Regions from separate parts of the Microbacterium sp. DMC48 genome, predicted to be linked through region 2. Evidence: predicted binding sites of a transcription regulator. Region 2 holds the regulator's gene; the other holds the start of a gene.

Region 1 (6,512 bases), 360 kb from region 2:
CGCGTGCGTGAAGAAGTGTGACGATCCCGGCCCCGACGCCTGCGCGGCGACCTAACGTATCTGCGTGGCCACTTCCGCCCCCGCCTCCGTCCGCCCCGCCGGCATCGATCCCCGGGGTCCGCGCTTCGCGGCATCCATCACCGCCGTGCTCCTGCTGGCCGGCACGTTCCTCGCCCTGCTGGGAACGTCTGCGCGCGAGGCCGCGACTTTCGCCGAGAGGCTCGCCGATCCGGCGTTCCTCCTACTGCTCGGCGTCGACCTCCTCTTCGTGTGGGGTTTCGCCGCTCCGCGGACCGCGCCGTGGGGTGCGCTGTACCGGGTCGCCATCCGTCCGCGCCTGCAGCCGCCGGTCGACCTCGAAGACCCGCGTCCTCCGCGCTTCGCGCAGGTCATCGGATTCGTCGTCGTGACGGTCGGCCTCGTGCTGCACGTCGCGGGCATCGCGTGGGCCCTGCCGATCGCCGCGGCCCTCGCATTCATCGCCGCGTTCCTCAACGCCGCCTTCGGCGTGTGCCTCGGCTGCCTGCTCTACCTCGCGCTCGCCCGTGCCGGCGTGTTCCGCCCGCGGGGCGGCCTGCTGGGCGCCTGAGGGACGTCAGGCCGCGCCCGTCAGACGGGCGTGACGCGCAGCCACACGAACCCGTGCGGGCGCAGTGCAAGACCCTCGTCGAGGTCGACGCTCGCGTCGTGTACGGGGTCGAAGGCGGTGCGCTCGAAGCCCGACAGCGTGAGCGGATCGATCGTGACCTCGGCGTCGCCGACGTTCGCCAGCACCAGCAGCGTGCTGGTCTCACCGGGGCGCTGGTAGCCGATGACGGCGGGGTGCGGGGTATGGAAGGGGATGAGCGCGTTGCCCGCGAGCTCCGGAGACTGCTGGCGCACCGAGATCAGCTTGGTGAGTCGGCGGAACACCCGCCCGGCCGGCGTGGTGTCGTCGTCGCGCTGCGCGTAGGCATCGCGCGGACGATGGCCGCGGTGCACCCAGCGGGTGTCGCCACGGCGAACCGGATCGTCGGCGTAGGAGTAGTCGTTGAGCTGTGCGACCTCGTCCCCGAGGTACAGCAGGGGGATGCCGCCGGTCGACAGTGCCAGGGCGTGCGCGAGGATCACGCGATCCTCCCCGCCCGGATCTCCCGCTTCGATACCGGCCAGGGACGCCGTCGTCCCGGTGACGCGGGCATCGCCGGTGACGGGGTTCTCCTGGAAGGCGACGCCGCGCGCGAACGTTCCCTCGTGGCGGCCCGTGTAGAAGCGGTTGAGGAACTGTCGGTGGGTGTAGCCGTCGATGCCGAGCTCGGCCGCGTCTTCGTCGGCGAACGTCCACCCGATATCGTCGTGGCTGCGGACGTAGTTCACCCATGCCGTGCCGGCCGGCAGCGCGTGGCGTCGATCCAGCGCCTGCTGCAGGAGCCGGCCGTCGCGCGTGGCGAGCGCCTCCCACGTCAGCGCCATCTGCAGCGGGTTGTACGACAGCTCGCATTCTTCGGCTGAGATGTAGCTGACGACCTCGTCGGGGTGGACGATCGCCTCGGACTTGAAGATCATGCCGGGCGCGGCCATCGCGAGCACCGCGTTGAACGCCTGCAGCAGCAGGTGGGCTTCGGGCAGCGACTCGCAGGACGTTCCCAGACGCTTCCAGATGAAGGCCACGGCATCCATCCGGAGCACCTCGATGCCCTGGTTCGCCAGGAACAGCATCTCGCCCGCCATCGCGCGGAAGACGGCGGGGTTCGCGTAGTTGAGGTCCCACTGATAGTGGTAGAAGGTCGACCAGATCCAGCGGCCGTCCTCGAGCTGCACGAACGATCCACGGTGATCGTCGGGAAAGATCTCGCGCGTCGTGCGCTCGTAGGCGTCGGGCATCTGTCGGTCGGGGAAGATCAGATAGAAGTCGGCGTAGTCGGGGTCGCCCGCCACGGCCTTCTGAGCCCACTCGTGCTCGTTGCTGGTGTGGTTGAAGATGAAGTCCAGCACGAGCGAGATGCCCGCCAACCGCAGCTCTGCCGCCAGCTCGGCCAGTTGCGCCATCGTGCCCAGGCTCGGGTTGACGCGCCGGTAGCTCGAGACGGCATAGCCGCCGTCGTTGTCGCCGGCGGGGGCGTCGAACAGCGGCATGAGGTGCAGGTAGGTCAGCCCGAGTTCGCGGAACGAGGGGATCAGCTCGCGCACGCCGGCGAGGTTGCCGGCGAAGCGGTCGACGTAGCAGACGCCGCCCAGCATGCGCTCGGACTGGAACCACTCGGGGTCGGCGGCGCGCTGCGCGTCGTGCACCTTCAGGTCGAGAGGGCGCGCATTCCACGAGGCGGATGCCGCCGCCACCGTGGCCGCCAGCTGCTCGCGGCCGTCGGTGCGCTCGCCGTAGAGGCGGGTGAAGAGGCCGTGCAACCGCGGGAACTGCTCATCGAACCGGGTGAGGAACGCGTCGTCGAGGCGCCCTGCCGCCTCGCAGGCCTCGAGCGCCGCGACGCGATCGGCGTCGGACGTGGTCAGTGCGGTCATGGTTCCCCCTCCGGTCTCAGCGTATCGGGCAGGGCCCGGCGCGGCGGGCGGCGTAGGCTCACACACGTGAGTGCGTACGTCTCGGCGTTCGACCTGTTCTCCATCGGGGTAGGACCATCGAGCTCCCATACGGTGGGCCCGCTGCGCGCGGCCCGAGATTTCGCGCGCCGTGCGGTCGATCTGGCAGGTCTGGCGCGTGTCGAGTGCGCACTGTACGGGTCGCTCGGCGCCACCGGCATCGGACACGGCACGCCCGACGCGGTCGTCGCGGGCCTGCAGGGGTTCGCGGCCGAGACCGTCGATCCGGCGCGCGTGCGGGGCGCCTGGACCGATTGGGTCGACGGCGCGCACCTCCTCCTGGACGGTCGCATCCCGATCCCTTTCTCACGCTCAGACATCTCGCTCGCACCGCGGACGCGTCTTCCCGGACACCCCAACGCGATGACCCTCGTCGCCCGCGATGCCGCCGGTGCGGTGCTGCGCGAGGACACCTACTACTCGATCGGTGGAGGGTTCATCCGGCGCGAGGGCGAGTCGGATGCGGTGGCCGCGGCATCCTTCCCGCTGCCGTACGCGACGGCGGCGCAGCTGCTGGACGTCTGCGATACCTACGGGCTCACGATCGCAGAGGTCGCCCGGCGCAACGAGGAGGCGCTGCGACCGGAAGCAGACGTCGCGGCCGGGCTCGACGCGATCTGGGACGCCATGGCGGCATGCGTCGATGCGGGCCTGCACGCCGACGGGGTGCTGCCGGGAATGCTGAAGGTGAAGCGGCGTGCGGGCGCGATCCGCGCGCAGCTGGAGAGCGTCGAGGCGATGGGGCGCGAGCTTCCCGGTGAGTGGCTCGGCGCGTTCGCGCTGGCTGTCAACGAGGAGAACGCCGCCGGTGGACGGGTCGTGACGGCGCCGACGAACGGTGCTGCTGGCATCCTTCCGGCCGTCGCGATGTACTGGTGGCGCTTCCTCGCCGATGCGGGCATCGGGGCGGAGAACGCGGTCACTCCCTACGGCGAACTCGTCGGCTCGGCGCTTCTCGGGCTGCACGGTCCGGAGGGCGGCGAATCCGGCGATGCGGCCCACCGAGCCGAGGGCGTCGTCGCCACCGCGCAGGAGCTCGCCGAGGCGAACCGTCGTCGCGGCATCCGTCGATTCCTCTTGACGGCCACGGCTCTCGGTTCGCTCTTCAAGGCCAACGCCTCGATCTCGGGAGCCGAGGGCGGGTGTCAAGCCGAGGTCGGCTCGGCGTGCGCGATGGCGGCCGGCGGCTTGACCGCGGTGATGGGCGGCACGAACCGCCAGATCGAGAACGCCGCCGAGATCGCGATGGAGCACCATCTGGGTCTGACGTGCGACCCCGTGGGCGGACTCGTGCAGATCCCCTGCATAGAGCGCAACGCGATCGCGGCATCCACGGCGGTCACCGCCGCGCGCCTCGCGCTGCGTGGCGACGGCACGCACTACGTACCGCTGGATGCCGTGGTCGAGACGATGCGTCAGACCGGCATCGACATGTCGACCAAGTACAAGGAGACCAGCGAGGGCGGACTCGCCGTCAACGTCGTGGAGTGCTGAACGGCGGCCGCAACCGCTCGTGTTCGCCATGCGTGAACCATTGGCACTCTCATGGGGCGAGTGCTAATCTGATGGTGGTTGAGTCGATGAGGCTCAACTTTGACAGACCATCACAGTGACACACGACAAGGAGAGAACAATGGCCACGTATGACCCGTTCCGTGACCTCGACCGCATCGCGTCGGGCCTCTTCGACACGCGCCGGGGACCCCGCCGGATGCCGATGGACCTTTACCGCGACGGCGACCACTACGTGCTCAGCGCCGACCTTCCGGGAATCGACCCGGGCTCGGTCGACATCGATGTGGACGGCCAGCTGCTGACCATTCGTGCCGAGCGCACCCTCAGCGAGGGCGACGGCGTGAAGTGGATCACGCGCGAGCGTGAGACCGCGAGCTTCCTCCGCCAGCTGAACCTCGGTCAGGGAATCGACACCGATGGCATCGCCGCCACCTACAGCAACGGCGTGCTGACGGTCACGATCCCCGTGAGCGAGAAGGCGAAGCCGCGCAAGGTCCAGGTCGTCGCCGATGGCGCGGCGCCGACGATCCAGGCGCACGAATCCGCGCAGGAGCCGCAGCCGGTCGAGCAGTAGTCCCGCACCGCGCGCAGCCGCCCCGTGTCCGCGAGGACCGGGGCGGTTCGCGTGCGCACGCTAGTGTCGAAGCACCCGCCGGAAGTACCAGCACTCGGAACGTCAGCAAGGATGCCGATGACCGCACCCCCCGTCGCGCGCGAGCGCGAGATCACCGAACCCGTCGCCCTCACCGGTCCCGATGGTCGACTCAACCCGGAGGCGATCGGCTTCGCCCGCGCGCCGCTCATCGACACCCGTGGCATCGGGCGCGGACGTTTCGTCCGCTCGTGGGGACGCAACAAGCGCTGGGAGTACTGGAACGTCATGACTCCCACGCACATCGTCTCGCTCACGGTGTCGTCGCTGGACTATGCGGCCGTGCACGAAGTGTGGATCCACGATCGAGCCACGACCCGTTCGTGGGGTCGCAGTGTGACGGTGCTGCCGTCGCGGGAGGTGTCCCTTCCCGCGTCGCTCGGCACGGGCATCGCCATCGCGCGACACGCGGATCTCGCCGCGACGATCACTCCCGCCGAGCGGGGAACGCTCTGGCGTCTGCACGCGGAGATCGCGGACGCGTCTTTCGATATCACGGTGCGCCGCCCGCCCGGACACGAGCTGCTGGCGGTCGTCGTGCCGTGGTCGTCTCGGCGCTTCCAGTACACCGTGAAGGATGTCGCACTCCCGGCATCCGGGGTGCTGACGCTCGACGGCATCGACTACGACGTCGGGCAGGGATCGTGGGCGGTGCTCGACCACGGGCGGGGGCGCTGGCCCTACGACGTGTCGTGGAACTGGGGTGCGGGATCGGGCACCCTCGCAGACGGGCGCAGCCTCGGCATCCAGGTCGGGGGACGGTGGACCGACGGGACGGGCTCGACGGAGAACGCCGTCGTGCTCGACGGCGTTCTGCACAAGATCTCTGCGTCGGTGGTCTGGGAGTATGAGCGCGCCGCGCCGTTGCGTCCGTGGCGGGTGCACGGGGGAGGCCTGGATGCCGTGTTCACCCCGTTCTACGACAAGAAGTCGGCGACGAACCTCGGCGTGGTCTCCTCGCGAACGGATCAGTGCTTCGGCACCTGGTCGGGGACGTTCGCGGGGGACGGCGGCGTGATCGCGTTCGACGGCATCGAAGGTTTCGCGGAGGATGTCCGCAACCGGTGGTAGCCGGGGAGAGGCCAGAGGAAGGGGCAAGGATGTCGTTTCAGGCATATCTCGACAACATCGAGGACAAGACCGGGCGGACGCCACAGGAGCTCGTAGACGAAGCCAGCGCGAAGGGCTTCGGACCGGGGACGAAGGCGGGTGAGATCGTCGCATGGCTCGCCGAGGACTACGGGCTCGGGCGCGGGCACGCGATGGCGCTCGTGCACGTGATCACAAAGGGGCCCAAGATCGCGTCGACCCACGTGGGCAGCGGCACGTCGCACAGCGACGAGAGCGACACCCTATGGCTCAAGGGTAAGGCGACGAACCCGTCGCGCGGGTTCTGACGGCTCAGGCGCCCCGCAGCTTCGTCGTCAGCCGTTGCAACTGTGCCAGCTCGTCGTCGCTGAGCACCGACATCCGCTCGGCGATCGATCGACCGTGCACGGTCGCGAGGCGCCGGAAGGCGGCCACCCCCCGTTCGGTCGCGCGGACGACCGCGCCGCGCCCGTCGAGCGGATCGACGCACTTGCTGATGAGGTCGCGGGCGACCATGCGGTCGACCAGTCGCGAGACGCTCGGCTGGCTGATGAGCATGTTGGCGGTCACGTCGCGCAGGCGCGCACTGTTGTCATCACCCCGGACGACGGTGAGCAGCACGTCGTATTCGGCCTGTGTCAGTTCGTCCTCGCCGAAGTCTTCGCTGATCTCGCGCAAA
Region 2 (6,512 bases):
CCGCGATCGTACCCGCGGCGCCTGGGACGCGGTGCTCGACAGCGTGCAGATCCCGCAGCTCACGGCATCCGAGCGCCCCTTCCGCGGCCTCGCCGACACCGACCTCCGTGCGCAGCTCGCCTCGGCGCTGTACCGCCTGCACCTCTACCCGAACGCGGCGGAGGAGAACGTCGGATCCGCCGAGAGTCCCCGGTGGGCGTACGCCGATCCGTTCACCCCCGCCGGGGCGCACACCGACACGCGCACCGGAGCGCCGATCGCGGCCGGGCGCCTCCCCGTCAACAACGGGTACTGGGACACCTACCGCACCGCGTGGCCGATGATGAGCCTGGTCGACCCGGTGCGGGCCCGGGAGCTGCTGGACGGGATGCTCGAGCCGCAGCGACGTCACGGCTGGATGCCGCGGTGGACGGCGCCAGGATACGTGGACGCGATGGTGGGCACCTCCAGCGATCAGATCCTCGCCGACGGGGAGAGGTGGGGACTGCTCGACGACCCGCGCACGGCCCTGTCATCGGGATGGCGCAACGCCGCCGAGCGCGCACCCGACGCCCGCCGCGGACGCAAGGGCATCGATCGGGGACGCTTCCTGGGTTTCATCCCGCGGGCCATCCACGAGGGCATGAGCTGGAGCATCGAGAACGCCGTCAGCGACGCCGCGCTGGCGCGGCTGGCAGACCGACTGTCGGCGGCGTCAGCGGGCGACGACGCCGCGCGCGATGAGGCGATGTCGCGCTGGCTGGGAAACCGCGCCCTCGCCTACCGGCAGCTGTTCGATCCTGTCGTCGGCTTCTTCCGCGGACGAGACGCCGACGGCCGGACGGCGGGCGGGCGCTTCGATCCGCGCGTCTGGGGCGGCGACTACGTCGAGACGAACGCCTGGGGGATGTCGGTGAGCGCGGTGCACGACCGCGCCGGCCTGGCCGCCCTCTACGACGGCCGACAGGGCCTGCGCATCCACCTCGATCGCCTGTTCGCCGAGCCCGAGACCGCGGATGCCGCGTTCGCCGGCGCCTACCGTCAGGTCATCCACGAGCAGCGCGAGGCGCGGGCGCTGCGCAGCGGCATGTGCGCCATCTCCAATCAGCCGGCGCATCACATCCCGTACATGTACACCGGGACCGATCAGCCCTGGCTCGCCGGCGCGACAGCACATCGGTTGGCACGACGCCTGTTCGCGGGCGGCCACATCGGCCAGGGCTTTCCCGGTGACGAGGACAACGGCGAGATGAGCGCGTGGTGGCTGTGGGCGGCGATCGGACTGTATCCGCTCGAGCTGGGTTCCGGCGAGCTCGTCATCGGCTCGCCGCTGCTCGACGACGTGACCGTCGCGCGCAGCGACGGGTCGCGTCTGCGCATCCGCTCACAGCGACCGCACGCGGACGCCCATGTGCTGCGCGCCGCCCGGGTCAACGGTGCGCCGCTCACCCGTGCCGTGCTGGAGGTGGATGCGCTCGGCGCCGACGTCGACCTGGAGCTCGAGTTCGGCGACGACCCCGCCGAGAGCCTGGGCGCCGACGAGCCGACCCCCGTGCGCCCGTGGCACCCCGATCTGACGGGCGGGTCGGGTCGCATCGTCCACGCGCCCGGCGTGCGCCACGCCCGCCGACTCGTCGACGACGGCGCTGCGGGCGGCGACCGCGGCGTGCGCCTGCGGCCGGGGGCCTGGGTGGGGTGGCTGTTCCCCGAGATCACGTCCGTGACGGATGCCACCCTGACCGCCGTGGACGCGGTGGGCGACGACGCGCTGGAGTGGGAGTGGTCCGCCGACGGGACGTCGTGGCATGCGGCCGAGGTGACGGCTCCAATGCCGCTCGCCGCCGATCGGACGACCCCCTTCCGCTTCACCGACGCTCTCGCCGCGCGCGCCGTGCGCGTCCGAGCGGCGCGCGAGGTGCGTGTGCGCCAGATCGAGCTGTTCGACCTCGACGCCGACCACTGATCGCGTCCTCCGATCGCGCGAGCGTCGGCCGCTATCGTGGCGTTATGAGCGAGCGGGAGCGTCCCCGGCGAACCCTGTCACCGCGTGTGCTGCGCTGGGAGGATCGCACGGCGTGGCCGATGTTCGCTCTCTCGCTGCTCTTCTTCGCGGGATGGGTCTGGAGCCTCGCCGACACGAAGCTCGATGGCCGTCAGCAGAGCCTCCTGTTGGGCGCGATCGGTGTGCTGTGGGCGGTCTTCATCGCCGACTTCCTCGTGCGCCTGAGCATCTGCGGGTCTCCGCGCGAGTTCTTCCGCACGCGCTGGTTCGAGGCCGTCTCGCTGGTGATCGTGTACCTCCGCCCGTTCGTCATCCTCGCCTACCTCTGGCGTCTGCCCTGGTTTCGCATACGCCCGTCTCGCCAACGCGTGCGTCTGGTCATTCTCGTGTCCCTGTTCACCCTGCTGTTCGTGTTCACCGCCTCGACTCTCGTCTGGCTCGCGGAGCGGCAGGACGCGCATGCCAACATCGTCGACCTCGGCGACGCGATCTGGTGGGGCTTCTCGACTCTGGCGACCGTCGGGTACGGCGACTACGTCCCTGTCACCCCGCTTGGGCGCACGATCGCGGTCGGGCTGATGATGGGCGGGCTCGTCGTGCTGGGCGTCACCAGCGCCACGGTCATCTCCGCCCTCACCGACCAGATGCAGCGCGTGGGGCAGCGGCTCGAGGACGACCGGGCGGCAGCGATCGGACGCGGCATGGCGTCGGCGTCTGCCCCCACCCCGGACCGCGCGGACGCAGACGCCGCGGGCGGCCCCGATTCGGTGCCATCATGAGCGCATGACCACCGCCGCCTGGACCGCGCCCGCCTCTCGCCAGGTCGCCTTCGACCAGGGCCGCGCGCTGCGGAGGGAGCTGCCCCGCCGGATGCTGGCGGAGCTGCCGACACGTCCGCGTGATCCCCTCGGCATCCTGGCCGCGCAGGCCGCCACGCGGGTCGCCGAGCTCCTGCCTCTCCGCGATGAGCGGATGTCCGCCAGTCCCTTCGCGTTCTACCGGGGCACGGCGGCGCTGATGGCGGACGACCTCGCCGCCGGACCGCGCAGCGACATCCTCGTCGCCTCCTGCGGCGACGCGCACGTCGCCAACTTCGGCTTCTACGCGTCTCCGCAGCGCACGCTCGTGTTCGATCTCAACGACTTCGACGAGTCGGCGTGGGCGAGCTGGGAGTGGGATCTCAAGCGCCTCGTGACGAGCATCGTCGTGGCAGGTCAAGCGACCGGACGCGACGATGCGGTGACCGCGGATGCCGCGCGCGCCGCCGTCCGCCGTTACGCTCGCGCCCTGGCCGTCGGCGAGGAAGCCACTCCGCTCGCCCGGTTCTACCAGCACTTCGACGCCGCGGGCGCGCTCGTCACGAGCGACAAGGCGTCGCGCAAGGTGCTGCGCGCCGCGATCGCGGATGCCGAGAAGCGCACCGGCGACAAGGCCGTGCGCAAGATCACGGAGGCCGATGCCGATGGGCGACTGCGCTTCGTCGAGCAGCCTCCGACGCTGACGCGCGTCACGCCCGACGTGGCGGCCGCGGTCGATGCGTCCCTGGCCCAGTACATCGCGACGACGCGCGCGGATGTGCAGCTCGTGCTCTCCCACTACACCTTCTCCGACGTGGCGCGTCGGGTCGTCGGGGTGGGCAGCGTGGGCACCCGCTGCTACATCGCCGTCTTCGTCGACGGAGACGGCGCCGCACTGCTGATGCAGGTGAAGGAGGCGGGGCGCAGCGTGCTCGAGCAGTACGGCGGCTGCGCACAGCCGGACGAGCTCACGGCGTTCGTCGACCGCCACGGTCAGGGCGGGCGTGTCGTGGCGCTGCAGCGCATTCTGCAGGGGTCGTCCGACCCGTTCCTCGGACACTTCCGCGGTGAGCGCGCCGACTACTACGTGCGCCAGTTCCGCGACATGAAGGGCGGCATCGACGCCGAAACGCTCGAGGACGGCCCGTTCCGTCTCTACGCGCAGGCGTGCGCGACGGTGTTGGCCCGGGCCCACGGCCAGTCCCCGAACGCCGCGAAGGTCATCGGGTACCTCGGTGAGGGGCGCGCGTGCGCCGAGGCCATCGTGGAGTGGGCCTACGGCTACGCCGCCCTCTCGCGGGCGGACTACGGCGCGTTCGTGGATGCCGTCGCCGCCGGCACCGCCTCGTAGCGGCTAGTCGTCGGACTCGGCATCCGCCGACGGAAGCGGACGCCACAGCACCACCTCGGTCGCCCGACGCACGCGCGTGCCGTGGCGGAGGGTCACGACCGATCCCGTCGCCCCCGCCGCGAAGACGCGGGAGCGACGGGCCAGCTCCTCCTGCAGACGCTGCTCGAGTTCGGCGACGCGACGGCGCAGTCCGCGCGCCTCGTTCTCGAGCTCGATCAGGCGCGAGATCGCCGGCAGACTCATGCCCTCGGCCGAGAGGGCGGCCACCTCGCGCAACTGCTTCACGTGCCGCAGCGAATACCGCCGCGACCCGCCCTGCGTGCGCCCGGGAACGACGAGGCCCAGCCGATCGTACTGACGGAGGGTCTGCGGGTGCATGCCGGCAAGCTCCGCCGCGACGGCGATCGCGAAGATCGGCGCTTCCTCATCGGGGTGCTCGTCGACCATGCTCACTCCCGGGCCTTGGCCATGAGGTCGGCGCGCGGGTTCTCCTTCGGCTCCAGCTCGTGGAAGCGCTGCAGTGCCTCCTTCGCCTGGTCGTCCAGATGCGACGGCACCGCCACCTGCACCTCGGCGAGAAGGTCGCCGGCGCCCTTCGCCGTGTGCACGCCGCGACCCTTGACGCGCAGCACGCGCCCCGAGGGCGTACCCGGCGCCACACGCAGCTTGACCGGATCTCCCCCCAGAGTCGGCACCTCGATCGTGGCGCCGAGCGCGGCTTCCGTGAAGGTGACCGGAACCGTCACGCGCAGGTTCAGCCCGTCGCGGACGAACACCGGGTGCGGGCGCACCGAGACGCTCACGACGATGTCGCCGGACTCGCCGCCGTCCGGCGACGGGCGCCCGCGCCCGCGCAGACGGATCTTCTGTCCGTCGGCGACGCCGGCGGGGATCTTCACCTTGAACGGCTTGCCGTCCTCGCCCGCGAGGGTGATCGTCTCGCCCTTGACCGCGGTCTGGAAGTCGAGGGTGGTCCGTGCGGTCACGTCGGCGCCGCGCTGCGGGCCGCCGTAGCCTCGGAATCCACCGGTGGACTGCCCGAACCGTCCGGAGCCGAAGCCGCCGCCCTGGCCGAACATCGAGAACAGGTCGTCGAAGTCGGCCGACTGCGCCGATCCGCGCGACTGACCGAAGCGGCTGAAGACGTCCTCGAACCCGCCGGAACCCGCGCCGGGCGCCTGGAAGCGCGCACCACCGGCGCCCATCGCGCGGATCTGGTCGTACTCCTCGCGCTGGCTCTTGTCGGAGAGCACGGCGTACGCCTCGCTCATCTCCTTGAACTTCGCCTCTTTGGCAGGATCACCCTGCGTCGAGTCGGGGTGATACGTCCGGGCGAGCTTGCGGTACGCCTTCTTCAGGTCGGCCTCGGACACGTCCTTGGAGACGCCCAAGACCTTGTAGAAGTCCTTGTCGAACCAATCCTGACTGGCCATGGACACCTCCTCCCGTCAGTCAGCGGAACCGGCGACGACGACCTTGGCCGGTCGCAGTTCGATCGTGCCCAGGCGGTAGCCGACCTCGACGACGTCGAGGATCGTGCCGTCCTCGACCCCTCCGGGGTTCGGGGCGTGGAAGATCGCCTCGTGCTGCTGCGGGTCGAACACCTCGCCCGCGACGCCGTAGGTCTCCACACCGAGGCGTGCGACCACGCCCCGCAGCTTCTCCGCGATCGCCGCCAGCGGCGAGCCTTCGACCAGGTCGCCGTGCTTCTCGGCACGGTCGAGGTCGTCGAGCACTGGCAGCAGCCCCTTGGCGACCGATCCCTTGGCGCGGGCGATCTCCACCTCGCGCTGGTCCTCGGTGCGACGGCGGTAGTTGGCGTACTCGGCCTGGACCCGCTTGAGGTCCAGGATCAGGTCGCGGTCCTCGGCGGAGGCCTCTGCGACGGCGGCCTCGTCGGTCTGCGGCGCATCGAGGATGTCGTCGACGGTCAGGTCGTCGCCCTCACGCTGGTCCCCCTGCGAGTCGGGGCCGGAGGCGTGCGCCTCCGACCCCTCGTCACCGGGGACTTCGTCGATGGGCTCTTCGAAGTCCTTGTTCGTCATGGTTCGATTCTCTTACTTTCCGGTTCCCGGCTTCTTGTCGTCCTCGTCCTCGACGACCTCGGCGTCGATGACGTCTTCCTCGGGGTTCGGCACGCTGCCGTTGCCCGGGTCGGCGACCGTCGGGTCGGCCGGCTCGCCGGCGGCCTGCGCCGAGGCGTAGATGGCCTCGCCGAGCTGCTGCTGCGATGCGTTGAGCTTGTCGAACGCCGTCTTCACGGCGTCCTCGTCGTCGCCCGCGAGCGCGGTCTTGAGCGCATCCACGTCGGCCTGGACCGAGGTCTTCACCTCGTCGGGGAGCTTGTCCTCGTTGTCCTTGATGAGCTTCTCGATCGAGTACG

What was found. Region 2 encodes HspR, which represses chaperone genes until heat shock. Its sites were predicted from a motif close to AAGTTGAGTCNNNNNGACTCAACTT; they were not measured.
Region 1: the regulator HspR is predicted to act here: its motif matches at 4,147-4,171, upstream of ACT53O_RS14195 (Hsp20/alpha crystallin family protein).

Annotation. Positions count from the first base shown of each region.
Region 1 covers NZ_JBQUZN010000006.1:466,866-473,377, forward strand. Annotated here, with positions in the region: gene ACT53O_RS14180 (DUF4395 domain-containing protein) at 65-589, shown strand; gene ACT53O_RS14185 (amylosucrase) at 610-2,499, opposite strand; gene ACT53O_RS14190 (L-serine ammonia-lyase, iron-sulfur-dependent, subunit alpha) at 2,566-4,071, shown strand; gene ACT53O_RS14195 (Hsp20/alpha crystallin family protein) at 4,211-4,666, shown strand; gene ACT53O_RS14200 (DUF2804 domain-containing protein) at 4,784-5,815, shown strand; gene ACT53O_RS14205 (DUF4287 domain-containing protein) at 5,845-6,141, shown strand; gene ACT53O_RS14210 (MarR family winged helix-turn-helix transcriptional regulator) at 6,146-6,512, opposite strand, start outside.
Region 2 covers NZ_JBQUZN010000006.1:106,777-113,288, reverse strand. Annotated here, with positions in the region: gene ACT53O_RS12560 (glycoside hydrolase domain-containing protein) at 1-1,942, shown strand, start outside; gene ACT53O_RS12555 (potassium channel family protein) at 1,987-2,760, shown strand; gene ACT53O_RS12550 (DUF2252 domain-containing protein) at 2,765-4,129, shown strand; gene ACT53O_RS12545 (heat shock protein transcriptional repressor HspR) at 4,133-4,576, opposite strand; gene ACT53O_RS12540 (DnaJ C-terminal domain-containing protein) at 4,579-5,562, opposite strand; gene ACT53O_RS12535 (nucleotide exchange factor GrpE) at 5,578-6,174, opposite strand; gene dnaK (molecular chaperone DnaK) at 6,187-6,512, opposite strand, start outside.